DNA from 3 places in the Kitasatospora cystarginea genome. Region 1 is predicted to be linked to each of the others. Evidence: riboswitches for the same ligand, from Rfam matches in the RefSeq annotation. Region 1 holds a riboswitch; each other region holds the start of a gene.
What was found. A riboswitch is a leader RNA that binds a small molecule or an ion and turns the genes downstream of it on or off. The one in region 1 is predicted to bind cyclic di-AMP.
Positions count from the first base shown of each region.

Region 1 (9,671 bases):
CGGCAGCAGCGGCGACTCGGGCTTGAGCCTGCCCTCCCGGGGTACCCGCCAGCGGCGTGAGTCCTTGGAGAACAGCTGCTCGTTGCGGGTGAGTTCGAGCAGTTCGGCGTAGCCAAGCACCAGCCACGCCTCGACTCCGGGCTCCAGCTCGATCGGGGCGACCGCGCCGTGCTCCGCCCGCATCCTGGCGTAGAGGCCGTGCGGGTCGTCGGAGACCGAGGCGCCGTACAGCGGTGCGGTACCGAGCTTGTCGTGCATCGGGCAGCCGGGCAGCGGGACCCGGGCGCCGGTCGGTCTGCCCGCCCCGGGTTGTTCCGGGCCGCCGGGGGCGCCCGCGGGGTGGCCCGGCACGTCCGCCGCGGGCGGCGCGCCGGCCGGCTCCGGCGGCTGGACCCGGCTGTCCTGCTGGGGAGTCGTCATGGCTGCAGCTCCAGGGCCGCGGTGGAGTGCAGGTGGTCGACGAAGTCGATCAGGACGTCGTAGGCGGCCCGGCGGTCCCGGGCGTCACACCTGAGGATCGGCACCTCGGGCAGGAGGTCGAGCGAGGCGCGCAGCTCCTCCTCGGGGTAGGCGGGCGTGTCGGGGAAGGCGTTGACGGCGACGGCGAACGGGATCCGCCGCTCCTCCAGCTGCCCGAGCACATCGAAGCTCTCCTCGATCCGCCGGGCGTCGACCAGCGCGATCGCGCCGAGCGCGCCGCGCGAGAGGTCATCCCACAGCGGCCAGAACCGCTGCTGCCCGGGGGTGCCGAAGAGGTAGAGGGCGAGCCTGGGGTTGAGCGTGATCCGGCCGAAGTCCAGCGCGACCGTGGTGGTGGTCTTCTCGGGCCGGCCGGTGAGGTCGTCCACGTCCACGCCGGCGGCGGTCATGGTCTCCTCGGTGCGCAGCGGTGTGATCTCGCTCAGCGAGCCGACCAGGGTGGTCTTGCCCACCCCGAACGGACCGGTGACCAGGATCTTCACCGCGCCCTGCACGGTGGACGGCAGGTAGACCGGCTCAGCGGAGTTGGCGGAGGCCAACGAGCACCTCTTCCAGGAGGGTTGCGGGCAGGCGCTTGGCCTGCGGTACGGGTGGGACTGCGGGGGGCAGGACCTGGACGGCGCCGAGGTCCCGGAGGTCGCCGACCAGCACCTTGACCACGGCCAGCGGCAGACCGAGGTGGGCAGCGACCTCGGCGATCGAGAGCAACTCCCGGCAGAGCAGCAGGATGCGCCGGTGCTCGCGGTTCAACCCGGGCTGCCGCTGCAGGAGTTCGTCGATCAGGACGGCCGGGTCCACGCTGATCAGGCTCTCCAGCGCCAGCTCCTGATCGGGTCCGCTGGGCCGGCTCCGGCCGCCCGTGATCACATACGGCCGGACCGGGCCGCTCAACGCGCGTCCCCCAAGGCCGCCTCCACCCGCGGCGGGCTGGTCAGGTGGGTGCCGATCCGCTCCACCAGCATCTGCATCTGGTACGCCACCAGGCCGGCGTCCACGGCCTCGCTGGTCACCACGGCCAGGTGGGCGCCGGCTCCGGCGGCCACGATGAACAGGTAGCCGCCGCCGTACTCGATGATGATCTGGCGGGTGGTGCTCTGCCGGCCGCCGAAGCCCTGTGCCACTCCGCGAGCCAGCGACTGGAGTCCGGAGCAGGCGGCGGCCAACCGCTCGGCGTCGTCGCGGGCGATCCGCTCGCTGCGGCCGATCTCCAGGCCGTCGCTGGACACCACGACGGCGTGCTGCACCTCGGGAACGCTGATGATGTCGGCCAGCAGCCAGCCGAGGTCAGGAGTGGTGGTCATGGAACTCTCCGGAGTGCTGGGGGGATTGGGGGGAAGGGGAAGCGGGGGGAGAAACGGGGAGGCCGTCGGGCCGGGTCTGCTCGCGGGCCGCCGAGCGGCCGTCGGCGGTACCGGTCTGGAAGAGGGACATGAAGGTCTGTGCGTCGCGTGCGGAACGCGGCGGCACGGGCAGTTCGAGGGTCGTCTCGTCCGGGCCGTCGGCGGGCGCGGGGGCGGCGTGCCGCCGGTTGGCCCGGCGCGGCAGGCCGCCGGGGGTGGGCGGGGGCGCGGGTACCTGCTCCTGCGGGGCGGGCCGCTGCTGCCGGGGAACCCGGTCCACCGGCGGCTCCCGGTGGCCGGTCCCCGCTCCCGCCGGGCGCTCGAAGGCGTCCGTGCGCCGTCCGGTGGCGGGCCCGGGCAGCGGGTCGGTGAGCAGCGGGGTGGGCAGCAGTACCACCACCCGCACCCCGCCGTAGGGCGAGGGGGCGGAGCTGAGGGTGACCCGGAAGCCGTACTGCTCGGCGAGCCGGCCGACCGCCGCCAGCCCCAACTGCGGTACCTCGCCGAGCCGGGAGACCTCCATGGCGCCGCCGCCCGCGAGTGCGGCCGCGGCCTTCTCGACGGCCTGCTCGGACATGCCGACCCCGGCGTCGTCGATCTCGATCACCGTGCCGTTGTGCACCGGCATCAGGGTGACGTGGACCTGGGTGCTCGGCGGCGAGTACCGGGTGGCGTTGTCGAGGAGTTCGGCGACGGCGTGGATCAGCGCCTCGGCGGCGGCGCCGACCACGGCGGTCTCGATCCGGCTGCGGATCACCACCCGCTGGAACGGCAGGATCCGGGACTGGGCGCCGCGCACCACGTCCTCAAGCGCGACCGGTTCGGGCCAGTGCCGTCCGGCCCGGGCGCCGCAGAGCACGGCCAGGGTCTGTGCCAGGCGGGCCTGTTGGGCGGCCGCGTGGTCGGCCTTGAGCAGCCCCTCCAGCAGGGCCGGGTCGTCGTGCCGGCGCTCCATCTCGTCCAGGCCGGCCTGCTGGTCGTGGGCCATCACCAGGATGCGCCGGGCGACGCTGAGGAAGGCCCGGCGGGTGGAGGCGTTGAGCTCCTGCTCGCGCTCGATGGCGGCGTGCTCGCTGCTGCGCAGTTCGGTCTCGTTCTGCAACTGTGCGCGCAGGGCGGCGAACTCCTGCTCCTGGGTGTGGAGCCGGGCCCTCAGGGTACGACTGACCGCGCGGTACCGTGCGGCGGCCAGGAGGGAGAGGGCGGCGAGCACGCCGGCAGCCGGACCGCACCACTGAGTCATCGTCACGCGGGGGATTCTAGGGGGATGATCCTACGTATGTGTGAACGTATCTGACGTTCAGTGACCCGATCGCGACATTTCTGCTGCTGGACAGCTCAACTGGGACCAAGGTTGGCCGGATCGGGCTCCAGTTCACCCCCGAGACAGCTCAAATCCGGGTACCTGTCGGTAATTTCGTCCGATCCGGCGATCCGGCGATCCGGCGATCCGGCGATCCGGCGATCCGGCGATCCGGCGATCCGGCGATCCGGCGATCCGGTGCCGGGCCGGCGGACGGGGGATCGCCGGATCGCGGCACCGCCCGGCCGCCCCGGCCGGTTCAGCTGCCCGCGCCCAGCCGGCGCACGATCACCACCGTCCGGTCGTCGGCGACGTTGCGGGCGACCGTCTGCAGCAGCTCCGCCGCCGGATCGGCCGCACCGCCGTACCGGAGCAGCGGTGTGGCCGCCTCCAGCAGTCGCCCGATGCCCTGGTCGATGTCCTCGCCGGGCACCTCGACCAGGCCGTCGCTGTAGAGCAGCAGCGAGTCCCCGTACGCGAGCCGCCCGGCGGTCGGGGGGTAGCGCGTCCCCGCGAAGATCCCCAGCGCGGGTCCGCTCTCGCCGCGCAGCTCCCAGCGGCCGCCGTTCGCGCGGTGGTAGTGCGCGGCGGGCGGGTGCCCGGCGTTGAACAGCCGGTAGCGCCCGGTCGATGGGCTGAGCGCGAGGTGGACGGCGGTGGCGAACTCGTCCTCCCAGTCGCCGGCGGCCAGGTAGTCGTTGGCCCGGGGCAGGAAGGCCTCGGGCGGCACCGAGCCGAGCAGCATCGCGAACGCCCCGGACAGGTGCATCGACCGCGCGGCGGCCCGGCTGCCCTTGCCCGAGACGTCGACCAGGACCACCTCCAGCAGGTCCCGGTCGGGCCGCTGCGAGGTGAGCAGGAAGTCGCCGGCGAAGAACGCGCCGCTGACCGGGGAGAGGGCCCGGTGGAAACGCCAGTCCAGCAGGCGGTCGGGGAGGCGGCCGAGGTCCCGGGTGCGCTCGGCGAGTTCCAGCAGCATGGTGTCGCCCCGGGTGCCGCGCAGTCCGAGCCGGCTGCGGTGGCGGGACATCAGCAGCCCGATCACCGCGGCGAGCGCCACCATCAGCGCCGAGCCGAGCCGCACCCCGAGGGGCACGCGCAGCAGCCGCTGGGCGAGCAGCCCGAGCCCGACCGGGACCAGCAGCATGGCCTGCAGGCGGATGTGCAGGAGGAAGCCGCCGACCAGCAGCGGCAGCGACAGCGCCGACGGCGGGCAGTCGTTCGGCGCGGCGATGGCGAGCAGGGTCAGCAGCGCACTGCTGATGGTGAGCAGAACGAGGGCGAGCCACTCGGCCTGCGGGTCGCCGTCCAGCAGGCGGCTCAGCCAGCGTCCGTAGGGGCCGCGCCGCAGCGCTCCGGCGAGCTGTCGTGCCACCGTGGTGACTGCGGGCACGAGGACCTCCGCCGAGACTCGGGCCAGGCCACTGACCATCCGTTGGCTCAGGTCAATCTAGCGTCGCAGGTCCGGATCCCGGTGAATGCCGCGTCGGCGCGAGGGGCGTCCCTTCGGTCGGGGCGCGGCTACCGAGATTGTCCGCAGCGCACCGGGCTTCAGCCCGGAGAGCGCGTCAATGGCCGTCGCTCTCCCCGTACGGCTCCTGGGCGCGGGCGGGGACCGGCCGCAGCGAGCGCAGGCCGCGGGCGATCGCGAAGGCGCGCCGCGCGGTGTCCGCCAGTCCGCTGCCGAGGGGTGGCCGTACGGCCGCGGCCGGGCGGTGCTGCTCCGGGATGGGACCGGTACCGGGACGGGTGGTCCGCGTGGTCTGCGTCATGCCGCCCTCCTCCTCGTGATCGTGCCTCGGGGCCGCCTGCTCCGCGGCCCACGCCCCCGGCGGCGCGATGCGGGCCGCCCGGACGGTACCTACCCAGGCCCACCCCCGGTGCGACCGGCGGTATGCGACAGTTCGGTCTCGAATCCCCGGGTCCGCACCGGTACGTGCGCGGCGTCCATCCGGATCGGCCCTGCCACGGTACGCGACCCGCTGCGGGCTCCCCCCGGCAGGCCCCCGCCGCTGAACCGCCGCACGGCTCCGCCCCGTTGGGCCACCCTGTGCCCTGGGCACGGTCGGCGTCAAGCCGCCGCCCTCCCTGAAGCCGCCTTCAGGCGGGCCAGGCCCGCAGCCCCTCGGTCAGCACCCGGATCAGCCGCTCCCGGGTCACCGCCAGGTCCTCGGCCAGCTGGAAGGCCCCGCCGGCACAGAGCGAGGCGAAGCCGTGGGCCATCGAGCGCACGGTGCGCGCCGCGTGGATCGCCTCCGAGTCCTCCAGGCCGTATCCGCGCAGCACCGCCAGGATCACCCCGACCAGCCGGCCGGCCGCGTACTGCAGGTCCTCGTCCTCCTGGGGCGCTTGCGGCAGCGCGGCGTACCGGCGCGGGTGGCGGCCCGCGTAGTCCAGGTAGGCCGCCAGCAGGGCCTCGACCGCCTCGTCCTGGCTGCGCCCCAGCACCGCCGCAGCCAGCTGCTCGGCCAGTTCCTCGGTGACCCGGACGGCGATCAGCCGGCGCAGTTCGGCCAGGCCGCCGCTGACGTGCTTGTACAGGGACGGGGTGGCGACGCCCGCGCGGGCGGCCACGGCGGCCAGGGTGAGGGCCTCGGGGCCCTCCTCGTCGATCAGTTCGAGGGCGTGGCCCACGACGGCGGCGGGGGTGAGTCCGACCCTGGGCATCAGGCGACCTCGTGCAGGAAGGGGAGCAGGGCGTCGGCGGTGGCTCCGGGGAACTCCGCCTGCGGGTAGTGTCCGGCACCGTCGATCATCACCTTACGGCCCTTCAGCGCGGCGGCCTGCCGGTCGGCGAGCGCGGCCGGGTCGGGAAAGTCGACGTCCTTGCTGCCCATGATCACCAACGCCGGGCAGCGGACCGCCGCCGCCGACCCGGCGGCCACGGAGTCGCCGCCCAGCTGGCCCCGGGTGGCGTTCTTCCGGCCGGGGGCGCGCAGCGCGGCGACCAGACCGGCCCGGTAGGCCCCGAAGTCGGCGGGCCGGCGCGAGGGGTAGTAGTACCGCTGGGCGGCGCCCCAGCTTCCGGGGAAGGCCAGCACCAGCGGGCCGAGCGCCTTCATCAGCGCCCGCCCGAAGGCGTTCGGCGAGTGCTCCAGGAAGGCGTCGATCAGGGCGATCCCGGCAACCCGCTCGGGAGCGGTTCCGGCCGCCTTGACCACGGTGGCGCCGGTGTAGGAGTTGCCGACCAGGACGGCCCGCGCGATGCCCAGGTGGTCCAGCAGGGCGAACACGTCGTGCGCGACGGCGTCGGGCGAGTAGTCGTCCCAGGCGATCGAGGACTCGCCGAAGCCGCGCAGATCCATGGTGATCACCCGGTGGCCGGCCGCGACGAGCAGCGGCCGCAGGTACCGGTACGAGGCGCGGGAGTCGAGCATGCCGGGCAGCAGCACCACGGGGGCGCCGCCGGCGGTGGTGCCGCTGTCGTCGAACGCGATCCGGCCGCCGGGGACGTCGAGGAACCGGGTGTCGGGGTGCTGGGTGCCGGGCATGGTGAGCCTCCGCCGTTGTGTGGCTGCTTCCTGTAGCCCAAAAGCTATGGCTAATAGCTTTAGCCGTCAAGGGGTCTGCGGTGACTGCACTCGCGGACTCCGGTGGGGTGCTCGCCGCCCGGGGTCTTCCGGGCGTCGGTGCTCCGGGGTCGTGCGATACGGTGCGGCTGACCGCAGAACCCGAACCTGAGGGGCTGTCATGCCGTTCATCAACGTCAAGCAGCTGGCCGGCCGCACCGAGGAGCAGAAGGCCGAGATCGCCCGCGAGCTCACCGAGGCGTACGCCCGGGCGACCGGCGTGCAGCCGGAGAGCATCTGGGTGGCGATCGAGGAGGTGCCGCGCGAGAACTGGGCGATCGCCGGTGCGACCTTCGCCGAGCGGGACCGCCGGGCCCAGGGCTGATCCCCCTGGTGGATAACGGGCTGTCATGGGGCGAGCTGGTCAATAGTCACAAATCGCCCATTGCGCCTCAGGAGCCAAGGACTTCACCAGGCGTGCAGCTTGGAATCATGGCCTTCTCGGATTAACGTTTGATAACGCAGCGCGGTCGGCAACGCCGTACCCGAACGGCACCGTGCGCCGTCGCCCAATCCCCAAGATCTGCCCCGTGGGTGGGTCCGGGAGCCGGGGAACCACGTTCCTGGGGTGAATCGGGTGGGCCCGCCCACTCGTAGGAGACCTTCCTGCTCCGAACCCGTCAGCTAACCCGGTCGGCGCGAAGGAAGGAAAGGAGCGCGCCCGGTGGCGTCCTTGTCGCACAGCCCTGCCAACCTCGGGGTCGGCAGCGTCGGGGTCGGCACCCAGCTGCTCGACCTTCCGCCGGAACCGGCCGCCGACGCCGACGGTGCGGCCCGGCACCGGATGCCCCGCCAGTCGCGCAGCGGCTCGCTGCTCGGCGTGACCGCGATGGCCGCCGGACTCGGCGCCACCGGTTTCGCCACCGCAGGACCGGCCGCCGCGGCCACCGCCACCCAGCCGCCCGCTCCCGCGCCGGCGTTCTCCGTCCCCGACACGGCCTCGGACCACGTCCTGGCCGCCGACCCCGGACTCACCCTCACCGCCCGGATCCAGCAGCAGGCCGACGGAGAGCGCACCAGCACGGAGGAGGCCGCCCGGCTGGCCGCCGCCCAGGAGGCCGAGGCCAAGCGGGCCGTCCAGCAGGCCGAGGCCCAGGCCGCCGGGGAACGCGCCCGGCTCGGCACCCTCCGGCCGCCGGTCGACGGCTACACGCTCGCGACGCGGTTCGACCAGGCCGGTTCGCACTGGTCCCAGCCGCACACCGGCCTGGACTTCGCCGCTCGCACCGGCGCCCCGGTCACCGCCGTCGGCGCGGGCACCGTCACCGCGGCCGGCTGGTCCGGCGCGTACGGCTACCGGGTGGTCCAGACCCTGCCCGACGGCACCGAGATCTGGTACTGCCACCTCTCCGCCATCTCCGCCGTGTCCGGACAGGTCACCGCGGGCACCCAGCTCGGCCGGGTCGGCGCGACCGGGCACTCCCGCGGCGTCCTGCCGTCGGGCGTGCCCCTCGGCCCCCACGTCCACCTGGAGGTCCGCCCCGCCGGGGGCGCCCCGGTCGACCCGCTGGCCTGGTTCCACTCCCACGGCCTCCAGCCGTAACGGCCCTCGGCCGCCGGGCGCGCCCCGGCGGCCGGCCCGGCCGGGCCCGGTACACCCTGGTGCAGGGGCGCGGTGCGGCGGGTCGCCGGGCGTACGGCGGCCGGCCGGTCAGGCGTCCGTGCCCGCCAGGTACTCCTCGATCTCCGCCGTCTCCGGCTCGGGCGCCAGGTCCGCGAACTCCGCCACCAGCAGCTCGGGCAGCCCCGGTACCGTCCACTCCCCGCACAGCCGCAGCGCCTCCGCCGCCACCGCCGCCTCGAAGTCCTCGAAGTCACCGGCGAGTTCGTCGGGCATCGGCAGGCCCAGCGCGTTCCGCCCGGCCAGATTGCGGTAGCTGCGCCGCATCAGCCGGTTCTCCAGCAGCAGCCGCGCCCCGTCGGTGGCCATCCCCACCGAGAGCACTCGCGCCCGGTTCCAGCCCTCGTCCCCCTGCACCGGCTCCATCGGCCCCAGCTCCTCCAGCCAGACGAAGCACGCGATCCGCTGGTCCTCCGTCAGTGCGCGGAACTCCTCCAGCCAGGCCCGTACGGCCGCCGCGTCGCTGACGTCCACGCCGTCCGCGCGCAGCAGCAGCGTGTACAGCCGGGGCCAGGTCAGCAGGTGCGGTCGGCGCAGCAGGTCGCAGAGCAGCTCGCCCTGCCACTCGGCCTCCGCGTGCAGCCTGGCGTGCCGCTTGGCGTTCAGCCGCCGGGTCGCCCGCTGATGGTCGATCAGCAGCCGCACCGCCCGCCCGTACGCCTCCGGTTCGGCCACGGGCTGTACGTACAGGTGGAGCTGCTCGTGCAGCAGCTGCTCCAGCAGCGGCGAACTCAGCTCGGGGAAGCCCTCGTGCATCGACGCGCCGCCGAGCTCCAGCAGGGTGAGCACCGTCCGCAGCGCCTCTTCGGGCACCGGCTCGTACCCGTGCTCGGCCGCCCAGGCGAGCAGATCGGTGGTGCGGGTACCCGGGGTGAGCTGCAGATCGTGGTTCACGCTACGTACCGTAGCCGGTGCCAGGGGGTACGGCCTCCGTGCGGGTGCCGCACCCGTAGCCGGGGCCCGCTGTAGGGTCGGACGGCATGGAGCCAGAACCGGGACCGGCCGGGTCGGGGCGGGCCGTGCTGCTGACCGGCCCGCGCCTCGCCCTCCGCGAGTTCCACCACACGCCCCGCGACGTGGACGCCCTGCACGCAGTCTTCGGCGACCCGGAGGCCGCCAGGTACCTGCCCTTCGAACCACGCGACCGTGAGACGTGCGCCGACCAGATCGAGCTCTACGTCGAACAGGCCGAGGCCGAGCCGCGCACCGTCTACCGGCTCGCCGTCACGGTGCTCGCCGCCGACGAACCCGAGTACGCCACGCCGATCGGCACCGCCGTCCTCGACCTCGGCGACCACCGCTCCGCCACCCTCGGCTACGCGCTGCGCCGGGACGCCTGGGGCAACGGGTACGCGACT
Region 1 covers NZ_BAAATR010000014.1:23,534-33,204, reverse strand. Annotated here, with positions in the region: gene ABD369_RS17310 (cytochrome P450) at 1-420, opposite strand, end outside; gene ABD369_RS17305 (GTP-binding protein) at 417-1,019, opposite strand; gene ABD369_RS17300 (DUF742 domain-containing protein) at 997-1,371, opposite strand; gene ABD369_RS17295 (roadblock/LC7 domain-containing protein) at 1,368-1,781, opposite strand; gene ABD369_RS17290 (sensor histidine kinase) at 1,765-3,063, opposite strand; gene ABD369_RS17285 (PP2C family protein-serine/threonine phosphatase) at 3,383-4,516, opposite strand; gene ABD369_RS17280 (hypothetical protein) at 4,692-4,895, opposite strand; gene ABD369_RS17275 (TetR/AcrR family transcriptional regulator) at 5,224-5,790, opposite strand; gene ABD369_RS17270 (alpha/beta fold hydrolase) at 5,790-6,614, opposite strand; gene ABD369_RS17265 (tautomerase family protein) at 6,814-7,017, shown strand; cyclic di-AMP (ydaO/yuaA leader) riboswitch at 7,189-7,345, shown strand; gene ABD369_RS17260 (M23 family metallopeptidase) at 7,357-8,235, shown strand; gene ABD369_RS17255 (hypothetical protein) at 8,344-9,207, opposite strand; gene ABD369_RS17250 (GNAT family N-acetyltransferase) at 9,294-9,671, shown strand, end outside.

Region 2 (9,671 bases), on a different contig from region 1:
CATTGGCAGTATGCAGATCATTATGGCTGATTGGGGTGTGCAAAGCGTTCGAGAACAGTGCGCTTCGGCCCGGTCTCCCTGCGGGAGTCGCAGCAGCTGCGGCTGAACCGGCTCTACCCGCGCAGCCAGGTGAAGGCGGCGGCCGAGCAGGTGCTGGTGCCCCGTCCGAGCACCGGCCGGATCGGCGGCAAGCCGCTGATCGGGCGGGAACTGCTGGGCTGGTGCACCGAGTTCCTCACCACGATGTTCGACGACCTGGCGGGCGCGAAGAAGTAGCGCCTGTCACGGGGGTGTTCGGCGGTCTCAGGCTCACGTGGGCCTGAGACCGCCCTTTTCGTGTCCGGCGTGGCCTTCGTGTCGGTCCGCTCACGCCGGGTGCCGTGCCCGCGCCGGGGGCCGTCGATCCCCGTACGGCGGGGTGGCCGACACCCGCTCCGTTCCCCGGGGCCGGCAGCCGCTGAACCGGGCCGGCAGCCGCTGAACCGGGCCGGCGGTCGCTGAACGGCTGTCCGGTTGATCCGGCCTACCCCGTTCGGCCCAAGGTCTGGGCAAGGCGTCGCGCCGCTCCCTATTGTCTGTACCTGCCAGGAGAACCATCGGACACCGCACCAGCCACACCGTCCCCCGCGCCCCGGGCCCGGGGGTCCCTGCCCGGGAGGCCACACGTGATCCGCACCAACTCCGTCCAGCGCCACACCCGTACGGCTACCGGCGCCATCGGCGTCCTGATCGCCGCGGCCACCCTCACCGCCTGCGGCTCCGGCCCGGCACGCCAGGGGGCGGCGGCCGTGGTCGACGGGCAGCGGATCACCATCGCCACCGTCGAGGCCAAAGTGTCCGCGCTGCGGGACGAGGTCGCGGCCCAGGGCGGCGGGCCGCGCACCGAACGCGCCGGGTTGACCAAGCGCGCGGTGTCGGACCTGGTCCTCAACCGAGTGGTCGACCGCGCCCTGGCCGACCGCCGGCTCGACGTCTCCGCGGGCGAGATCGCGCAGGCGCGGGACTCCGACGCGAAACTGCTCGGTGGAGAGGGCGAACTCCGGCGGGAACTGCTCCTCAAGCAGGGCGTCGCGGACGAGGACACCGACGCCTTCTACCGCCAGCAGCTCGGCATCCACAAGCTGGCCGCCGCCGACGGCAAGGACGCCCGGACGACCGAGGGCGACGCGATCGTCCGCAAGGCCCTGGCCGAAGCCGGTACCGAACTCAAGGTCGTGGTCAACCCCCGCTACGGCGCCTGGGACCCGCGCCAGGTGGCCCTGGTCGACGCCCCCACGGACTGGCTCCCGCGGCGCACCGCCGCCAGCTGAAACAGCCGACCCGGCGCCGCGGGCTTCCCCGCTGCCCGCTCGGTGGCCCCGGGATATATCGGCGGTGCCCGAGGACGGCCAGCAGGTAGGTTCGGAGCGTGGACGACACTGCGAAGCTGATTCTGCTCACCACCACCCACCGGGTCGCCCCCGGCCTGCTGTCCTGGCCGGCCTGGGAGGTCCTGCGCGGGTCCGCCCGGGTGCTGGCCGCCGATCCGGCACACCCGCAGCTGCCCGCCCTCCGCCAGGCCGGGGTCGAGGTGGAGCTGGTCGAGCACGGCAACGCCCCGGCGCTGGCCCGGCTGCTGGCCGAAGCCGCCCCGGCCGTCTGGCTCGGCAGCCCGGACGGCGACCCGGGCCTGACCGACGCGCTCGCCCGGATCGCGGTGGAGGAGGCGGGGAAGGCGCCGGAGATCGAGATCCTCCCCGGTTCGTACGACCTCCCCGGCGCCCGGCTGCTCGACCTGGTCTCGGTGATGGACCGGCTGCGCTCGCCCGGCGGCTGCCCCTGGGACGCCGAGCAGACCCACGCCTCCCTGGTGAAGTACCTGGTGGAGGAGGCGTTCGAACTGGTCGAGGCGATCGAGGAGGGCGACCGGGAGACGCTGCGCGAGGAGCTCGGGGACGTGCTGCTCCAGGTGTTCTTCCACTCCCGGATCGCCGAGGAGCACCCCGAGGACGCGTTCACCATCGACGACGTGGCCGGGGACATCGTGGAGAAGCTGATGTACCGCCACCCGCACGTCTTCGGGGACGTCGAGGCGGGCGGCACGGAGCAGGTCGAGGCCAACTGGGAGCAGCTCAAGGCGGCCGAGAAGCAGCGTGAGTCGGTCCTGGACGGGGTGCCCGCCGGGCTGCCCGCGCTGGCGTACACGGCCAAGCTGGTCTCCCGGGTCCGCCGGGCCGGCTTCACCGGGGTACCGGACGAGCCCTACGAGCTGCCCGCCGAGCTCACCCCCGAGTCGGCGGGAGCGCTGCTGCTCGCCGTCGTCCAGCGGGCCCACGACGCCGGTGTCGACGTGGACGCGGCCCTCCGCGCGGCCGCCCGCGCCTACCGTGCGGCCGTGCGTACCGTCGAGGGGCTGCCCGCCGACTGATCGGCTGCCCGGCCGGGCAGCACCGAGGGGGCGAGGTGCTCCGCGCCCCGTTCCGCCCGCCGCCCTCTAGGAGGGGCTGGCCGGCAGGGTCAGGCCGACTGGGGCTGGTCCACGTGGCGCCGCTGCGGCGGGACGACCTCGCTGATGGCGTCGCCGACCAGGGCGAGCAACTCGGCCAGCGGGTCGAGGTGGCCAGGCAGTTCGGCGAGGGAGACGATCCGCTCGCCGTCGGGGCCCGCGATGCAGAACAGGTCGATCGGGCCGAGGTGCTTCGCGGCGGTGTCCACCAGCGCCGCGACGTCGCTGGGCTGGTGGATGTCGCTGCACACGCCGACCACCGGGCAGCCGGGCCGGTCCAGTTCGGCGGCGAGGTCCTCGGCGACACCGGCGTGCAGGTCCGCGACCATGATCCCGGCGGCGCCAGCGGCGGCGAACCGGCGGGCCAGACCGTCTCCGGACCCACCGTCGAGTACCGCGATGACCACCACTGCCCCGGCTACCCGCATGGCCTGCTCCTCCTTGAGCCGCTCCCCGTGGACGGCCCCGCGCTGCCATCCATCAGAGTCATTGCGGAGGATCGTAGGCACTGCTCGACCCTCCGCGACACTCATTACCCGGCAGGTGACCAGGCTCACTCCTGCACGGGCGGGGGAGTCCGCCGCGCAGCGGCGTAATCCGGACGTCACGACTCTGTCAGCTACGCGCCGTCCGCAGACAGCCCCTCCTTCCCCCTGTCCGTCCCCTATCCGCGCGTCCCCGGGGCAATGGGGCGCCGTCCCGGAGCCACCGGCCGCCCGCGTGGAGCCGGCCGCCCGCGTGGAGCCGGCCGCCCGCCGCCGGATACCGTCGAGACATGCCGGAAACGCCCGACTCCACCCCGCAGCCCGAGCTCTTCACCTGGGAGTTCGCCGCCGACCCCTACCCCGCGTACGCCTGGCTGCGCGAGCACAGCCCGGTGCACCGCACCACGCTGCCGAGCGGGGTGGAGGCCTGGCTGGTCACCCGGTACGCGGACGCCCGGCAGGCGCTGGCGGACGGCAGGCTGTCCAAAAACCCCGCCCACCACAGCGAGCAGGCGCACCGCAGCGGCCGGGTCGGAATCCCGGGGGAGCGGCAGGCCGACCTGATGACCCACCTGCTGAACATCGACCCGCCGGACCACACCCGACTGCGCCGGCTGGTGTCGAAGGCGTTCACCCCGCGCCGGGTGGCCGAGTTCGAGCCGAGGGTGCAGCAGCTGACGGACCGGCTGATCGACGGCTTCGCCACACGCGGTTCGGCCGACCTGATCCACGAGTTCGCCTTCCCGCTCCCCATCTACGCGATCTGCGACCTGCTCGGCGTCCCGCCGGAGGACCAGGACGACTTCCGGGACTGGGCCGGCATGATGATCCGCCACCACGGTGGCCAACGCGGCGGCGTGGGCCGGGCGGTGAAGCGGATGCGCTCGTACCTGGCCGAGTTGATCCACCGCAAGCGGGCCGACCTCGGGGACGACCTGATCTCCGGCCTGATCCGGGCCAGTGACCACGGCGAGCACCTCACCGAGAACGAGGCCGCCGCGATGGCCTTCATCCTTCTCTTCGCCGGCTTCGAGACCACCGTCAACCTGATCGGCAACGGTCTGTACGCGCTGCTGCGCAACCCGGGGCAGCGCGCGCTGCTGCAGGAGTCCGTGGCACGCGGCGAGAAGGAGCTGCTGGCCACCGGGGTGGAGGAACTGCTGCGCTACGACGGGCCGGTGGAGCTGGCCACCTGGCGGTTCGCGACCAGTCCGCTGACCATCGGCGGGGTGGAGATCCCGGTCGGCGACCCGGTGCTGGTGGTGCTGGCGGCCGCGGACCGCGACCCGGCCAGGTTCGCCGCGCAGAACACGCTCGATCTGGCCCGGAAGGACAACCCGCACCTGGGTTTCGGCCACGGAATCCACTACTGCATCGGCGCTCCGCTGGCCCGGCTGGAAGGCCAGATCGCGCTGGCGACCCTGCTGACCCGGCTGCCCGACCTGACCCTTGCCGCCGAAGGCGCCGAACTGCGCTGGCGCGGCGGTCTGATCATGCGTGGCCTGCGCGAACTCCCGGTTTCCTTTACCGCGCGACAGGGCTGATCTTCCCCGTAATCCAGAAGTCATTCTCGGGATTTCGGTGAGATGTGCCACATGGTCCGCGCCGCCTTCCGGACACCCGGCGAACCGGGCGTGTCGAGCTGACGGCGTGTCGGACTTGTCCCCGTTTGTCGATCTCTGAATGCGCATCAAACCGGACAAAGTCACATCGTTTGTGGGCGCATATAAACACAGCGTAATTCTCGTGTGATGTACGGGATATGAGCTTGTGATTGGTGTGACGGTATGCGTAGTCTCCGATGAGTTCGCAGCTGCGAACCCCGTTGCGTGGAACGCCAAACCTTGCCCATCACGCCTCGGGACACCGACCAGAACCCTTGGGCAAGGGCGGGGGACCCAGGTTTCGTCGCCGTTCCCACGGCTTGGGGTGAAGCCGCGTCGGCAGGGCAGGAAGCGTTCCTGTCCCGCTCGCCGCGGCCGGGCCAACCTCCCGGTCCGAACCCGACAGCTCACCTCGCAGGCGTGCGGAGAGGACACCTTCATGCTGTTCACCGGTTCGGGCCGTCATCGTCGCAAGACCCAGGCCGAGAAGGCCATCGCCGCTGCCGGTGTGGCCGGCGTCGGTCTAGCGCTGCCGCTGCTCACCGCCACCGGCGCACACGCCGCCTCCGTGTCGGCCTGGGACAAGGTCGCCGACTGCGAGAGCGGCGGCGACTGGAGCATCAACACCGGCAATGGCTTCTACGGCGGACTCCAGTTCACCTCCAGCACCTGGAAGGCCTACGGCGGCGGCCAGTACGCGGGCCAGGCCAACCAGGCGAGCAAGGGCCAGCAGATCGCGATCGCCGAGAAGGTCCTCGCCTCGCAGGGTCCCGGCGCCTGGCCGGTCTGCTCCGTCACGGCAGGTCTGTCCAGGGGCGGTTCGGCCGCCGACGTGGACACCAGCAGCCACACCCGCAGCTCCGGCTCGGGCTCCTCGGGCAGCAAGAGCAGCACCAAGAGCTACAAGAGCCAGTCCTCCCAGGACTCTTCGCGCACGGTTGCCACTCCGTCCTTCCCGGGCAAGGCCGGTTACGACGCCGAGTCGGGCAAGTACTGGTACCAGAAGAGCGGCGGCTGGTACTGGACCAGCCACCAGAGCATCTACGAGCAGTTCGCGGGCGGCGCCGCCGAGAAGGCCCCGGCGCAGAGCCCGGTGTCCGCCGCGGCCACCACGCAGAGCGCCGCCACCGGCGACTACACCGTCAAGGAGGGTGACACCCTGTCGGGCATCGCCCAGGCCCAGCACCTCTCCGGTGGCTGGCAGCACCTCTACGACGTCAACCGCGCCACCATCGGCGGCAACGCCAACCTGATCCTCCCCGGTCAGGTGCTCAAGCTGGGCTGACCCCAGGTGGCATGAGGGGCCGTTTCCGCCGCGTCGCGGAAACGGCCCCACTTGTCGCGCTTGTGGTCATTCAGGTGAACTACCGGCTGGTAGAGCGGCCACACGCTGAGACGGAGCCAAGGGCAGCGTGGCCCGGAGGCCCGGTGCGGTTAGGCTCTGGTCGTAACGACTCCGCAATCGTCCGCAGACTGCACCCCCTGTCCGTAGGACCTGCTTCCGCTAGGAGATGCCTCGTGCCGTCCATTGATGTCGTCGTAGCCCGTGAGATTCTCGACTCGCGCGGCAACCCCACGGTCGAGGTCGAGGTCGGCCTCGACGACGGCAGCACCGGTCGTGCCGCTGTCCCGTCCGGCGCCTCCACCGGCGCCTTCGAGGCCCTGGAGCTTCGTGACGGCGACAAGAACCGCTACTTCGGCAAGGGCGTGGAGAAGGCCGTCCTCGCCGTCATCGAGCAGATCGGCCCGGAGCTGGTCGGCTACGACGCCACCGAGCAGCGCCTGATCGACCAGGCCATGCTCGACCTGGACGCCACCCCGGACAAGTCCTCGCTCGGTGCCAACGCGATCCTGGGCGTCTCCCTCGCCGTGGCGCACGCCGCCTCCGAGGCCAGCGACCTGCCGCTGTTCCGCTACCTCGGCGGCCCGAACGCGCACGTGCTGCCGGTTCCGATGATGAACATCCTCAACGGCGGTTCGCACGCCGACTCCAACGTCGACATCCAGGAGTTCATGATCGCGCCGATCGGCGCCGAGTCGTTCTCCGAGGCCGTCCGCTGGGGCGTCGAGGTCTACCACACCCTCAAGGCCGTGCTGAAGGAGCGCGGCCTGTCCACCGGCCTGGGCGACGAGGGCGGCTTCGCCCCGAACCTGGACTCCAACCGCGAGGCCCTGGACCTCATCACCGAGGCCATCAAGAAGGCCGGCTACACCCCGGGCAAGGACATCGCCCTGGCCCTGGACGTCGCCGCCACCGAGTTCTACAAGGACGGCGCCTACCAGTTCGAGGGCAAGGCGCTCTCCTCCGCCGAGCTGATCGACTACTACGCCGACCTGGTCGCCAACTACCCGCTGGTCTCCATCGAGGACCCGCTGAACGAGGAGGACTGGGACGGCTGGAAGGCGATGACCGACAAGCTGGGCGACAAGGTGCAGCTGGTCGGTGACGACCTGTTCGTCACCAACCCGGCCCGCCTGGCCAAGGGCATCGAGACCGGCACCGCCAACGCACTGCTGGTGAAGGTCAACCAGATCGGTTCGCTGACCGAGACCCTGGACGCCGTCGAGCTGGCCCAGCGCAACGGCTACCGCTGCATGATGTCGCACCGCTCCGGTGAGACCGAGGACGTCACCATCGCCGACCTGGCCGTCGCCACCAACTGCGGCCAGATCAAGACCGGTGCCCCGGCCCGCTCCGAGCGCGTCGCCAAGTACAACCAGCTGCTGCGCATCGAGGAGATCCTCGACGACGCCGCCGAGTACGCGGGTCGCTCGGCCTTCCCGCGCTTCCGCGCCGCGGAGTAGTAAGCACAGTGCGTACGAGGGCTGGTCAGCACGACGGCTGACACCTGCGTCCGACCGGATGAGGTCTGACACGGATGGCTCGTGATCGGTGCCCCGCCGCCCGACCCCGTAGGGTTGGGCGGCGGGGCACCGGCGCGCGGGGCCGACGGGAGGGGTACATGGCGAGGTGGAAGATCCCCGGGATCGCCGGGCGGCCGCGGTTCACCAGCAGGGCCACGGTGCTCGTCCTGGTGCTCTGCTCGCTGGTGGCGATCCTCGCGTACCCCACCCGCCAGTTCATCGCGCAGCGCTCGGAGATCAGCGCGCAGCGCGCCAAGGCCGAGCGCGCCACCCAGCAGGTCGAGCAACTCCGCAAGGAGCGGGCCCGCTGGCAGGACCCGGAGTACGTGAAGGCGCAGGCCCGCGAGCGGCTGCACTACGCGCTGCCGGGTGAGACGCCGTTCGTGTCGGTCGACCCGAGTCCGCCCGCCACCGCACAGCCCGCACCGGGCGCGGTGGCAGCCGGCCCGGCCGCCAGGTCCGCCGTGCCCTGGTACACCAATGTCTGGGACTCGGTCGCGCTGGCCGACGCACCCGCCGCGGCCGGCGCCGCTCCCGGCGCCGCCCCGTCCACTGCCCCCGTACCCGCCACCCGCTAGAGACAGCACCCCCATGACCTCTGAGAACCCTCCCGTTTCCGACACCGACATCGCCGCCATCGCGGCCCAGCTGGGCCGAGTGCCGCGCGGTCTGCGCGCGGTCGCGCACCGCTGCCCCTGCGGCAACCCGGACGTGGTCGAGACGGCACCCCGGCTGCCGGACGGCACGCCCTTCCCGACCCTGTACTACCTGACCTGCCCCAAGGCCGCTTCGCTGATCGGGACCCTGGAGGCGGACGGTGTGATGAAGGAGCAGACCGCCCGGCTCGCCGAGGACCCGGAGCTGGCCGCCGCCTACCGACACGCCCACGAGGACTACATCGCCCGCCGGGACGCCATCGAGGTGCTCGAGGGTTTCCCGAGCGCAGGCGGAATGCCGGACCGGGTGAAGTGCCTGCACGTGCTGGTCGGCCACTCGCTGGCGGCCGGGCCCGGCGTCAACCCGCTCGGCGACGAGGCGCTCGGCATGCTGGAGGACTGGTGGGCCAAGGGCCCGTGCGTGAGCGCGGCCGAACTCGCCGAGAGCGCGGCCGAGGTGGCCGAGCAGCGGGCCAGGGCCGAGGACCACGCCGCCGTCATCGCCGCCAAGGAGCAGAAGACCGTCGAGCGCGCCGCGAAGAAGCGCAAGGCAGAGGAGGAGAGCGAATGACCGCCACCCGGGTCGCCGCGATCGACTGCGGCACCAACTCGATCCGTCTGCTGATCGCCGACCTCGACCCCGAGACCGGCGCGATCGCCGACCGCGACCGGCGGATGATCATCAACCGGCTCGGCCAGGGCGTGGACAAGACCCGCCGGCTGGCGCCCGAGGCGCTGGAGCGCACCTTCGCCGCCTGCCGCGAGTACGCGGCGGTCATCGCCGAGCACGGGGTCGGACCGGACCGGATCCGGTTGGTCGCCACCAGCGCCTCCCGGGACGCCGAGAACGCCGAGGAGTTCCGCAAGGGCGTCCGGGAGATCCTGGGCGTCGAGCCCAGGGTGGTCAGTGGCGAGGAGGAGGCGCACCTCTCCTTCATCGGCGCCACCAAGGAGCTGACCGGCGGCGCCTTCGAGCCCCCGTACCTGGTTTTCGACGTGGGTGGCGGCTCCACCGAGTTCGTGCTGGGCCACGAGGACGTCGAGGCGGCACGCTCGGTGGACATCGGCTGCGTCCGGATCACCGAGCGGCACTTCGCGGGCGCCGAGCTGCCGACGCTGAGTCAGATCTCCGCAGCCCAGGCCGACATCCGGGCCGCGCTGGACCAGGCCTCCGAGGTGGTCCCGCTGGACCGGGCGGCCACCCTGGTCGGCCTCGCGGGCACGGTCACCACGGTGGCCGGCATCGCGCTCGGCCTGCCGGAGTACGACTCCGCCGCCATCCACCACTCGCGGCTGTCGGTCGAGGCCGTCCGCGAGGTGACCGGCCGCCTGCTGAGCTCCACCCACGAGCAGCGCGCCGCCATCCCGGTCATGCACCCGGGCCGGGCGGACGTGATCGCGGCCGGTGCCCTGGTGCTGCTGGAGATCATGGAGCGGACGGGCGCCGCCGAGGTGGTCGTCAGCGAGCACGACATCCTGGACGGCATCGCCTGGAGCATCGCCTGACCGTGGTCGGGCGCGGCGGTCGGGGGCGCTCACGTCCCCGACCCCTCACTTGGACCGACCGGCGACAGGG
Region 2 covers NZ_BAAATR010000024.1:113,868-123,538, reverse strand. Annotated here, with positions in the region: partial or broken gene ABD369_RS24720 (hypothetical protein) at 58-276, shown strand; gene ABD369_RS24715 (SurA N-terminal domain-containing protein) at 666-1,310, shown strand; gene ABD369_RS24710 (nucleoside triphosphate pyrophosphohydrolase) at 1,409-2,407, shown strand; gene ABD369_RS24705 (SDR family NAD(P)-dependent oxidoreductase) at 2,497-2,994, opposite strand; gene ABD369_RS24700 (cytochrome P450 family protein) at 3,261-4,514, shown strand; cyclic di-AMP (ydaO/yuaA leader) riboswitch at 4,829-5,009, shown strand; gene ABD369_RS24695 (transglycosylase family protein) at 5,014-5,859, shown strand; gene eno (phosphopyruvate hydratase) at 6,093-7,379, shown strand; gene ABD369_RS24685 (FtsB family cell division protein) at 7,538-8,017, shown strand; partial or broken gene ABD369_RS24680 (DUF501 domain-containing protein) at 8,031-8,540, shown strand; gene ABD369_RS24675 (Ppx/GppA phosphatase family protein) at 8,663-9,601, shown strand.
Region 2: linked by a shared signal. The riboswitch ahead of ABD369_RS24695 (transglycosylase family protein) and the one ahead of ABD369_RS17260 (M23 family metallopeptidase) in region 1 are both predicted to bind cyclic di-AMP.

Region 3 (9,671 bases), on a different contig from region 1:
GGGAAGCGCGAGTTGCGCATCGCCACCTCACCGCCCGGCAGAGCGGCGAACTCGACGCAGTTACCCTGCGAATTGCTGTGCCGGCTCTTCTGCCACACCACACCTTCGAGGTCCGCAGCCGCCATGCCGTTGTACGTTTCCTGCATCTCCTGCACCGAATTCTCCCGACCTGCCGGGCTTACGCCCTACTTGACGCGATGATAGCTCCAGTGCACGTGCATCAGCACGGGACATTGCCCGTGCAGTCAAGCGTGTCGGAATGTGTGCCAACCACTCCACTTGGTTCGGCTTTGACGGAACGTAAGTGGACATAGTCCAGCGAATCACAGTTCGTCCGATGACTGCCCGTACCGGGCCCGCGCCACCGTGTTGATCTTCGTGCGCCCGGCACCGGACACCCGCGCCGCACCCCGCGATCACCTGTGAGGCACGTCACCCAGGACGGCAACTGACTGCTTTTCGGTTGCGCGGAGCAACAGGTCGTCAGCAAGGATTGGGTAATTTGATGGCAATTGTCCAGATTTTGCGCGGGTTAGGCGCCCACTCTGGGGATCCGGATGCAGTCCCGCCTGCCGAATGTCCTACGATCTCCGCCATGAGCACCGCAGCCATCCCGGGCGCGCCACTGCCCGTCCGCACTCCAGGCTCCCGTGCGCGGGGGCGCCACCGCCGTCCCGAGCGCCCCGAGATCCCGGCCGGTTCCCCGGCACTGGTGCTTGCCGTCCCCGCTGCGGCCGGGCCCGAGGCGAGCCCGATCGTCGAGGAACTGCTGTCCATCGTGCGCGGCGAGCAGCCCGGCATCGAGACCGCGGCCGGCTACCTGGCCGGCGAACAGGCCGACGCCAACACGGCGGAGGACGTCGCGGACGGAGACGGCCAGGCCGCCCCGACCGTGGCCGAGGTACTCGCCCAGGCCACCGAGGCGGGCATGCCCACGCCGGTCGTGATTCCGCTGCTGGCCGGCCCGCACGGCTTCCTGACCTCCCTGCACAAGCTCGCCGGCGAGACCGGGGCGACCGTCACCGATGTGCTCGGCCCGCACCCGCTGCTGGCCGAGGCGGTGCACGTACGGCTCTCCGAGGCCGGCCTGGCCCGCGCCGACCGGGCGCGCCTGTTCGCCATCACCACTGCGGCGGACGGCGTGGTCCTGACCACCGTCGGCGGCGAGGAGTCCGCCGCGGCGGCCGGGATCACCGGCGTACTGCTGGCCGCCCGGCTCGCGGTACCCGTGGTGGCCGCCGCCCTGGACGTGCCGGGTTCGGTCGCCGCCGCGGTCGAGCACCTGAAGGCCACCGGATCCCAGCGGCCGGCACTGGCCCCGCTGGTGATCGGCCCCGAGGCCGATCCCGAGCTGCTGGCCGCGGCAGCCGAGGAGACCGGCTGCCCGAGCGCGGCCCCGCTCGGCGCCTACCCGACCGTCGGTCAGCTGATCGCGTCCACCTACCTGGCCGCACTCAACATCCCGGGCCCGGGCGAGGCCCCGGCCGTCGTCGCGGAGCAGCCCGCCGACTGAGCACCCGACAAGACCGTACGAGAGGCCCCCGCGAGGGGCCTCTCGGCGTTTCCGGGATCCCCAGGGGTCCGCGGCCCCGCTCGGCCCAGGTCGAGCGGGGTGCGGACCCCTGGAGCCGTGCGGCCGGAGTCGGATGGCGAATTGGCAAACCCCCGCGCGACATTTGCCGCATCGACTCGCAATTCGGACATTTGCCATCACCCTCTCCAGTGGGCCGCATTGACCCGGACCCCACTCCCCATCATGGCTTTTCAAAACCTTCACAACTGGTCGCCCCGACCCCCCGAAAATGCCGCGGCATCACCTGAAAGGAAGGCAGATTCCCACTCGGGCCGCATACCTGAAAGAGCCCCATCGGATTCCCTGGAAATGCCGGCGTGCATTCGATCTTGAGGAATCCGCGAATGGCCTGTGAGGGAACTCACAGGTGTTTGCGGATTCAACTTAAGTCTGCTTAACGTGCTCTCCGTTCGTTGACACACGGACCCAGCTCTTCCGGAACGCCGAGTCCTGCCGCCGGAGCAGCTGGCACCGCAGAACGCACCGACGGCAGGGGCGGGGGAACCAGGTAAGTCGCCCGAGAGCCGGCCAGTATTCGGCCGGTTCCGGGCTAGGGGTGAAGCCGTGCGCAGCACGGCCGGGCAACTCCAGCCCGAATCCGACAGCTCACCTCGCAGGCGTGGGAGAGGAACGCACCTTCATGCTGCCCATCAACGCCAACAAGCGTGCTCGCCGTCTGATCGCCGCCACGGGTGTGGTCGGTCTCGGCCTGTCGATCCCCGCCCTCGCTGCCTCCGGTGCCTCCGCCGCTTCCGTCTCCACCTGGGACAAGGTCGCCCAGTGCGAGAGTGGCGGCAACTGGAGCATCAACACCGGCAACGGCTTCTACGGTGGCCTGCAGTTCACCGCCTCCACCTGGGCCGCCTTCGGTGGCACCCAGTACGCCCCGCAGGCCAACCTGGCGACCAAGGCGCAGCAGATCGCCATCGCCGAGAAGGTCCTCGCCTCGCAGGGCCCCGGCGCCTGGCCGGTCTGCTCGGTCAAGGCCGGTCTGACCAAGGACAGCGCTCCTGCCCAGGTCGACACCTCCGCGCCAGCCGCTGCCCCGGCTCCCGCCGCCCCGGCTACCCCGGCTCCGGCCGCCACGCCGAAGAGCGCCCCGGCCGCCGCCCCGCAGGCCGCGAGCGGCGCCAAGTACACCGTGGTGGCGGGCGACTGGCTGTCGTCCATCGCGACCAAGAACAATGTCGATGGCGGCTGGCAGAAGCTGTACGACCTCAACAAGTCGGTGCTGCCCCAGGGTCCGGACATGATCTTCCCCGGCCAGCAACTGGCGCTCGGCAGCACCTCGGCCGCCGCTCCGAAGCAGGACACCCAGAAGCCGGCCGCCAAGCCGAGCAGCTCCAGCACCCCGGCTCCGGCGCCGGCTCCGGCCAAGCCCGCCACCCCGGCTCCGGCCGCGACCGCGACCGGCAGCAAGGCCGCCGCGGTCAACTTCGCGCTCTCCAAGGTCGGCCAGGCCTACGTCTACGGCGGCAGCAGCGACGGCGGCTGGGACTGCTCCGGTCTGACCCAGGCCGCCTACCGCCAGGCCGGCATCTCGCTGCCGCGCGTCGCCGCCGACCAGGCCGACGTCACCACCAAGGTGTCGCTGGACAAGCTGCAGCCGGGCGACCTGCTGTTCTGGTCCAACAACGGCAGCAACTCGGGTGTCTACCACGTCGCCATCTACATCGGTGACGGCAAGTACGTCGAGGCCGCCAACCCGAAGGCGGGCGTGAAGGTCGAGACCATCGCGAACTACGCCCCGGACTTCGCCGGCCGCGTCTGACGGTCCCGGCTCTCCGCGTGAGGCCGCTGTCCCCGGTGCTCTGGTCGGCGCCGGGGACAGCGGCCTCACCGGATCCCGAGTGCACGGGGCGGCTCGGTCGCACGGTCCCCCGCCCGCTCGTGGTTCCCCGCGCCGCCGGGCGGGCACCGCATCAGATGCTCGGAGAACCCGTGTGCCGCGCGGGCTGGTGGCTCGGTTCCCCACCCTCTAACGTCGGTTGCGCCTGCAGCCACAGGAAGGGGAACGCCATGACGAAGGTCACCGTCAGTCTCGACAGCGATCTGGCGATCGAGGCGATGCTGCTGTCCGGCACCAGGAGTCCGCAGGACGCGGTTGAGTTGATCGTCCGCGACTACCTGGCCACCGGCCGCCGTACCGAGGCCCGTACCGGCGACGCCGCCGACGCGCACCGGGTCGGCCAGGGACGGCCCGCCACCGAGGAGGGCTGAGGGACGGTCACCCCGCGCTGCCCGGTTCGTCGGCCGCACTCTCGCCGTGGTCCTTGCCGTTGCCCCTACCCTTGCCCGGCTTCTTGCCGCGCCCGGGCCAGCGTGCACGGGTGAAGACCATCAGTCCCGCGAAGATCACGGCCGCGATGATCGCGCCGATCAGGGTCGAGCCGCGGAACCAGGGCGCCCGGACGTCCATCACCCGCTCTCCGGCATGCGCTGCGCTGCCGCTGCCCACCGCGATGCCGAGCGTCCAGAGGTTCGGCATCGCCAGCAGCAGGGCGAGCACCAACCAGGCCAGCGTCACCTTCCAGGGCCGCCGCCGGTGCAGGCCGGCCCACGCCGCCAGCAGCGGCAGCAGGGTGAAGCAGATCCCGAAGACGAGCCCCAGCAGCAGTCCCGCGCTCAGGTGCCCGTTGACCATGTTGCCCACCCGCTGCGCCCACCAGCGCGGGATCGTCGCGGCCCAGGCGAAGTAGACGACCGCCCCGGCGACCAGCAGTCCACCGCCGAGCAGCAACCGCCTGCGCCAGATCGGTGCCGCTGCGTTCTCCCCCGTCCGACCAGCTCTCATGTCTCGATGCTGGCGACCGGCGGGCCCACTCGCAGCGCGAGCCGAGACCCCCTTGCCCGCCGGTGTCCGGCAGACGGGCTCAACGGACGGTCGATGGCCCTCGGACCCGGCATTGCTCCATCCGGGGGACGGTGCAGGCCCCAGCACGGGCACCGGCCCGTGACTGCGCACCAGAACAGGCACCGGCCCCGTGGCAGCGCGCACTTCCATGACGGCGCGCCCCTCGAACCCCGAAACGGCAGCGCGTCGGCCCGCCGGGCAGAACCCGACGGGCCGACGCACACCCGGAGCCTCACTACCTCCGGGTCTTCAGCCTTCCCAGCCCCTCAGTGCGCCCGGGCCCCGGTGGAGCCCCGCATCACCAGCTCCGGCTGGAACATGAACTCGGCACGCTGCCCGGGGTTCCCCCCGACCTCCTCCAGCAGCGCGTCCACCGCGGCCGTGGCCATCGCCTCGACCGGCTGACGGATGGTGGTCAGCGGCGGCTCGGTGAAAGCTATCAGCGGCGAATCGTCGAAGCCGACCACCGAGATGTCCTGCGGGACCGAGAGACCGCGCTGGCGGACCGCGCGGATCGCGCCGAGCGCCATCATGTCGCTGCCGCAGACGATCGCGGTGCAGCCCTGGTCCAGCAGGGCGCCCGCGGCCGCGTGTCCACCCTCGACGCTGAACAGCGTGTGGTGGACCAGGGATTCGGCCTCCTCCTCGGTCCTGCCGAGCAGTTCCCGGACGGCCGCGGTGAAGCCCTCGATCTTCCGCATCACCGGGACGTACCGGCGCTGGCCGACCGCCAGTCCGATCCGCTCGTGGCCGAGCTCGACCAGGTGCTGCACGGCCATCCACATCGCGGCCCGGTCGTCCGGCGAGATGAACGGTGCGGAGATCTTCTCGCTGTAGCCGTTGATCAGCACGAACGGCACCTGGCGGCCAGTCAGCTTGGCGTAGCGGTCGTGGTCGGCGGTGGTGTCGGCGTGCAGCCCGGAGACGAAGACGATGCCGGCCACGCCGCGGTCGACCAGCATCTCGACCAGTTCGTCCTCGGTGGACCCGCCCGGCGTCTGGGTGCACAGCACCGGGGTGTACCCGTGGCGGCTGAGCACCTGCTCGATCACCTGGGCCAGCGCGGGGAAGATCGGGTTGCTCAGCTCGGGAGTGATCAGACCGATCAGGCCCGCACTGCGCTGGCGCAGCCGGGTCGGCCGCTCGTAGCCGAGCACGTCGAGCGCCGCCAGCACGTTCTGCCGTGTGGTGGCGGAGACGCCCGCCTTGCCGTTGAGGACGCGGCTGACGGTGGCCTCGCTGACCCCCGCCTGCGCCGCGATGTCCGAGAGTCGCGCCGTAGTCACGGTCCCGAAGCCTATTGCAACCATCTCAGACCGCCCACCACGTGGTGCTGTCCGGTTCCAGCACGGCCTGACCGCCGGTGACCTCGGTGCTCCCGACCGAGCTGAGCAGGACCCTGCCGGGGGCGGTGACGGTGACGGGTTCGGCGGTGGTGTTCACGGTGCACACGAAGGAGGCGCCCTCGGCGCTGTCCCGGCGGAAGGCCAGGGTGCCTTCGGGGCTGTCCAGCCAGGTCACCTCGCTGCCCGCGCCGAGCGCGGACTGGGCCCTGCGGACGGCGAGGGCGGAGCGGTAGAGCTCCAGGGTGGAGGTCGGGTCCCCGGTCTGCGCCTCGACGCTGAGTTCGGCCCACTCGGCGGGCTGCGGCAGCCAGGACGGCCCGCCCGCCACCGGCCCGAAGCCGTACGGGGCCTCGGTGCCGGACCACGGGATCGGCACCCGGCAACCGTCGCGGAAGCCGTCCTGACCGGCCTGGCGGAAGAAGGACGGGTCCTGGCGGACCTCGTCCGGCAGGTCGGTGACGTCCGGCAGGCCGAGTTCCTCGCCCTGGTACAGGTAGGCGGAGCCGGGCAGGGCGAGCATCAGCAGGGTGGCGGCGCGGGCGCGGCGCAGGCCCAGTTCGCGGTCGCCGGGGGTGCGGATCTGGGTGCCGCCGGGCGGGTTGCCGAAGCGGGTGGCGTGCCGGGTGACGTCGTGGTTGGAGAGCACCCAGGTGGTGGGGGCGTCGACCGGGCGCATCGAGTCCAGCGAGGTGTCGATGACCTCGCGCAGGGCCGCGGCATCCCAGTAGGTGCTCAGGTACTGGAAGTTGAAGGCCTGGTGCAGCTCGTCGGAGCGGACGTAGTTGGCGGTGCGCTCGACGGTGGGGGTCCAGGCCTCGGCGACGCCGATCCGCATCCCCGGGTACTCGTCGAGGATCTTCCGCCAGGAGCGGTAGATCTCGTGCACGCCGTCCTGGTCGAAGAACGGCATGATGTCGTTGCCGAGCAGCTTGAGCTGGTCGCCCGAGCCTATGTCCGGCAGTCCGTCGGCCTTGACCAGGCCGTGCGCCACGTCGATCCGGAAGCCGTCGACGCCCATGTCCAGCCAGAACCGCAGAATCGAGCGGAACTCGTCGGCGACCGCCGGGTTATCCCAGTTGAAGTCGGGCTGCTCGGGGGCGAACAGGTGCAGGTACCAGTCGCCGGGGGTGCCGTCGGGGTTCTTCGTCCGGGTCCAGGCCGGGCCGCCGAAGATGGACTCCCAGTCGTTGGGCGGGAGTTCACCCGTCTCGCCCTTGCCGGGGCGGAAGTGGTAGCGGTCGCGCAGCGGGGAGGCCGGGCCCTCGCGCAGCGCGCGCTGGAACCACTCGTGCTGGTCCGAGGAGTGGTTGGGCACCAGGTCGACGATGATCCGCAGGCCCAGCTCGTGGGCGTCGCGGATCAGCGCGTCGGCGTCCAGCAGGGTGCCGAACATCGGGTCCACCGCGCGGTAGTCGGCCACGTCGTACCCGGCGTCGGCCTGCGGGGAGGCGTAGAACGGCGAGAGCCAGACCGCGTCCACGCCGAGGTCGCGCAGGTACGGCAGGCGGCTGCGGATACCGGGCAGGTCGCCCATGCCGTCGCCGTTGGAGTCGGCGAAGCTGCGCGGGTACACCTGGTAGATGACCGCGTCACGCCACCAGCCTCTGCTCTCACCGGCGTTCGCGGCGGTCGGCGCTGCGGCGGGCCGGGAGGTGTCGGCCAGGTTCTGGGTCATCGGACAAGTCATCCTTTGAGGAATCAGAGGAAACGGTTGCTGATCAGGTGGGGTGGCGATCAGGCCAGGTACGGGTCAGGACTTCGCGGCACCGGCGGTCAGGCCGGTGACCAGGTGCTTCTGGACCAGGTAGAAGAACAGCGCGGCGGGCAGCGCGATCAGCACCGAGGTGGCGGCCATCAGGTGCCACTGCGCGTCGTGCTCGCTGATGTAGGTCTGCAGGCCCACCGCCAGCGTGTACTTGTCGGAGCTGAGCATGAAGGTCGAGGCGAACGGCACCTCGGCCCAGGCGGTGAGGAAGGAGTAGAACGCGGCGACGGCCAGGCCGGGACGGGCCAGCGGCATGATCAGCCGCCAGAACGTCCCGAACGGGGTGAGCCCGTCCACCCGGCCGGCCTCGTCGATCTCCACCGGGATGGTGTCGAAGTAGCCCTTCATCAGCCAGGCGCAGTACGGGACGATGGTGCCCGCGTAGGTGAGGATCAGGCCGAGGTAGTTGTCCAGCAGGTTGAGGCTGGACAGGATGGTGTACATGGGCACGATCACCACGGCGATCGGGAACATCTGGGTGAGCAGCAGGGTCCACATCAACTGGCGGTGGCCGGGGAAGCGCATCCGGGACACCGCGTAGCCGGTGGTGGCGGCGACCAGCACCGAGAACACCGTGGTGCCGAGCGCGACCAGCAGCGAGTTGCCGAACCAGACGAGGAAGTCGGTGTGCTGCAGCACGAAGCCGTAGTTGCCCAGGCTCATCTTGCCGAGGATGTCGCCGGGGTGCAGGTAGTCGGTCTTGTCCGGGCCGAGCGAGATCCAGGCGATCCACAGCACCGGGAAGAGCGCCACCAGCGAGGCGACGGTGAGCAGCCCGTGCAGCAGTGCCGTGCGGAGCGGACCACGCTCGCCGCGCGCCCTTCGGTGGGGCTCGGCGGCCGGCGCGGACTGCGCTGCAGTGGTGGGGAGTTCGGTGGTGGTGGCGCTCATTCGCTGGCCTGCCTCGTCGTGGTCGGTGGGGTGACTGCGCCGGTCCGCGGCATCACGCGTTCTCCTCGTTGCGGACCTGCCAGCGGCGGTAGAAGCTGGTGAAGACGACCAGGATGGAGAGCAGCAGCACCCCGTAGGTGGCCGACTCGGCGTAGGCACGGGGCTGTTGGCCGAAGCCGAGGCGGTAGGCCCAGGTGACCAGGATCTGGGTGTCCGGCGAGCCGTCGCCCAGCAGCAGGAAGATGATCGCGAACTGGTTGAAGGTCCAGATCACGCCGAGCAGGATGACGGTGCTGCTGACGGTGCGCAGCCCGGGCAGGGTGACGTAGCGGAAGCGCTGCCAGGGGGTGGCGCCGTCCATCTCGGCCGCCTCGTAGAGCTCGGCCGGGATGGACTGCAGTCCGCCGAGCAGCGAGACCATCATGAACGGCACGCCGCACCAGGTGTTGACGATGACGACGGCGAACTTGGAGGCGAGCGGGTCGCTGAGCCAGGACGGCTGCGGCAGGTGCAGGAAGCCGAGGAAGCTGTTGACCACTCCGCTGTCGGAGAGCATCAGCCGCCAGGAGAAGACGGTGACGAAGGTGGGCACGGCCCAGGGCAGGATCAGCAGCATCCGGTAGGCGAGGCGGCCGCGCAGCTTCTGGTTCAGCAGCATGGCGAGGCCCAGGCCGAGGGTGTAGTGCAGGGCGACGCAGAAGACGGTCCACAGGACCGTCCAGATGAAGTGCGACCAGAACCGGTCGTACGACCCGGGGCCCCAGAGCACGTCGGCGTAGTTGTGCAGGCCGACGAAGTTGAAGCTGTCCGGGATGTGGTTGACGCCGATCTGGCGGCCCACGTTGAGGCTGTTGGCGTCGGTGAGGGTCAGGTAGACGCCCCGTGCCAGCGGGTAGCCGACCAGTACGCCGAGCACGATGACCACCGGCGCGACCATCGCATAGGCGTACCAGTGCTTGCTGTACGAGAGCTTGAGGCGCTGGAGCAGGCCGGGCCGCTGTTCGCGGCTGCCTTGGCTGGGAGCGCCCTGCACGGCGACTGCCATCTTTGACACCTTCTCGGGAGGTCCGCCGCCTCGCTGCGGCGACTGCTGTGCATACGGGAGGCCGCCCGGCCCACCGGTGGTGCGGTGGGCCGGGCGGCTGGGGACTTACTTGCTGAAGCCGGGGAGCAGCTTGGCGAAGTCGGTGGCGGCGGTGTCCAGGCCGGCCTGGGTGCTGGCCTGGTCCTGGGCGACCTTGG
Region 3 covers NZ_BAAATR010000006.1:12,364-22,034, forward strand. Annotated here, with positions in the region: gene ABD369_RS08965 (DUF397 domain-containing protein) at 1-146, opposite strand, end outside; gene ABD369_RS08970 (sirohydrochlorin chelatase) at 596-1,513, shown strand; cyclic di-AMP (ydaO/yuaA leader) riboswitch at 2,036-2,208, shown strand; gene ABD369_RS08975 (transglycosylase family protein) at 2,214-3,344, shown strand; gene ABD369_RS08980 (hypothetical protein) at 3,593-3,793, shown strand; gene ABD369_RS08985 (hypothetical protein) at 3,801-4,367, opposite strand; gene ABD369_RS08990 (LacI family DNA-binding transcriptional regulator) at 4,694-5,737, opposite strand; gene ABD369_RS08995 (glycoside hydrolase family 13 protein) at 5,739-7,448, opposite strand; gene ABD369_RS09000 (sugar ABC transporter permease) at 7,524-8,429, opposite strand; gene ABD369_RS09005 (carbohydrate ABC transporter permease) at 8,482-9,474, opposite strand; gene ABD369_RS09010 (extracellular solute-binding protein) at 9,580-9,671, opposite strand, start outside.
Region 3: linked by a shared signal. The riboswitch ahead of ABD369_RS08975 (transglycosylase family protein) and the one ahead of ABD369_RS17260 (M23 family metallopeptidase) in region 1 are both predicted to bind cyclic di-AMP.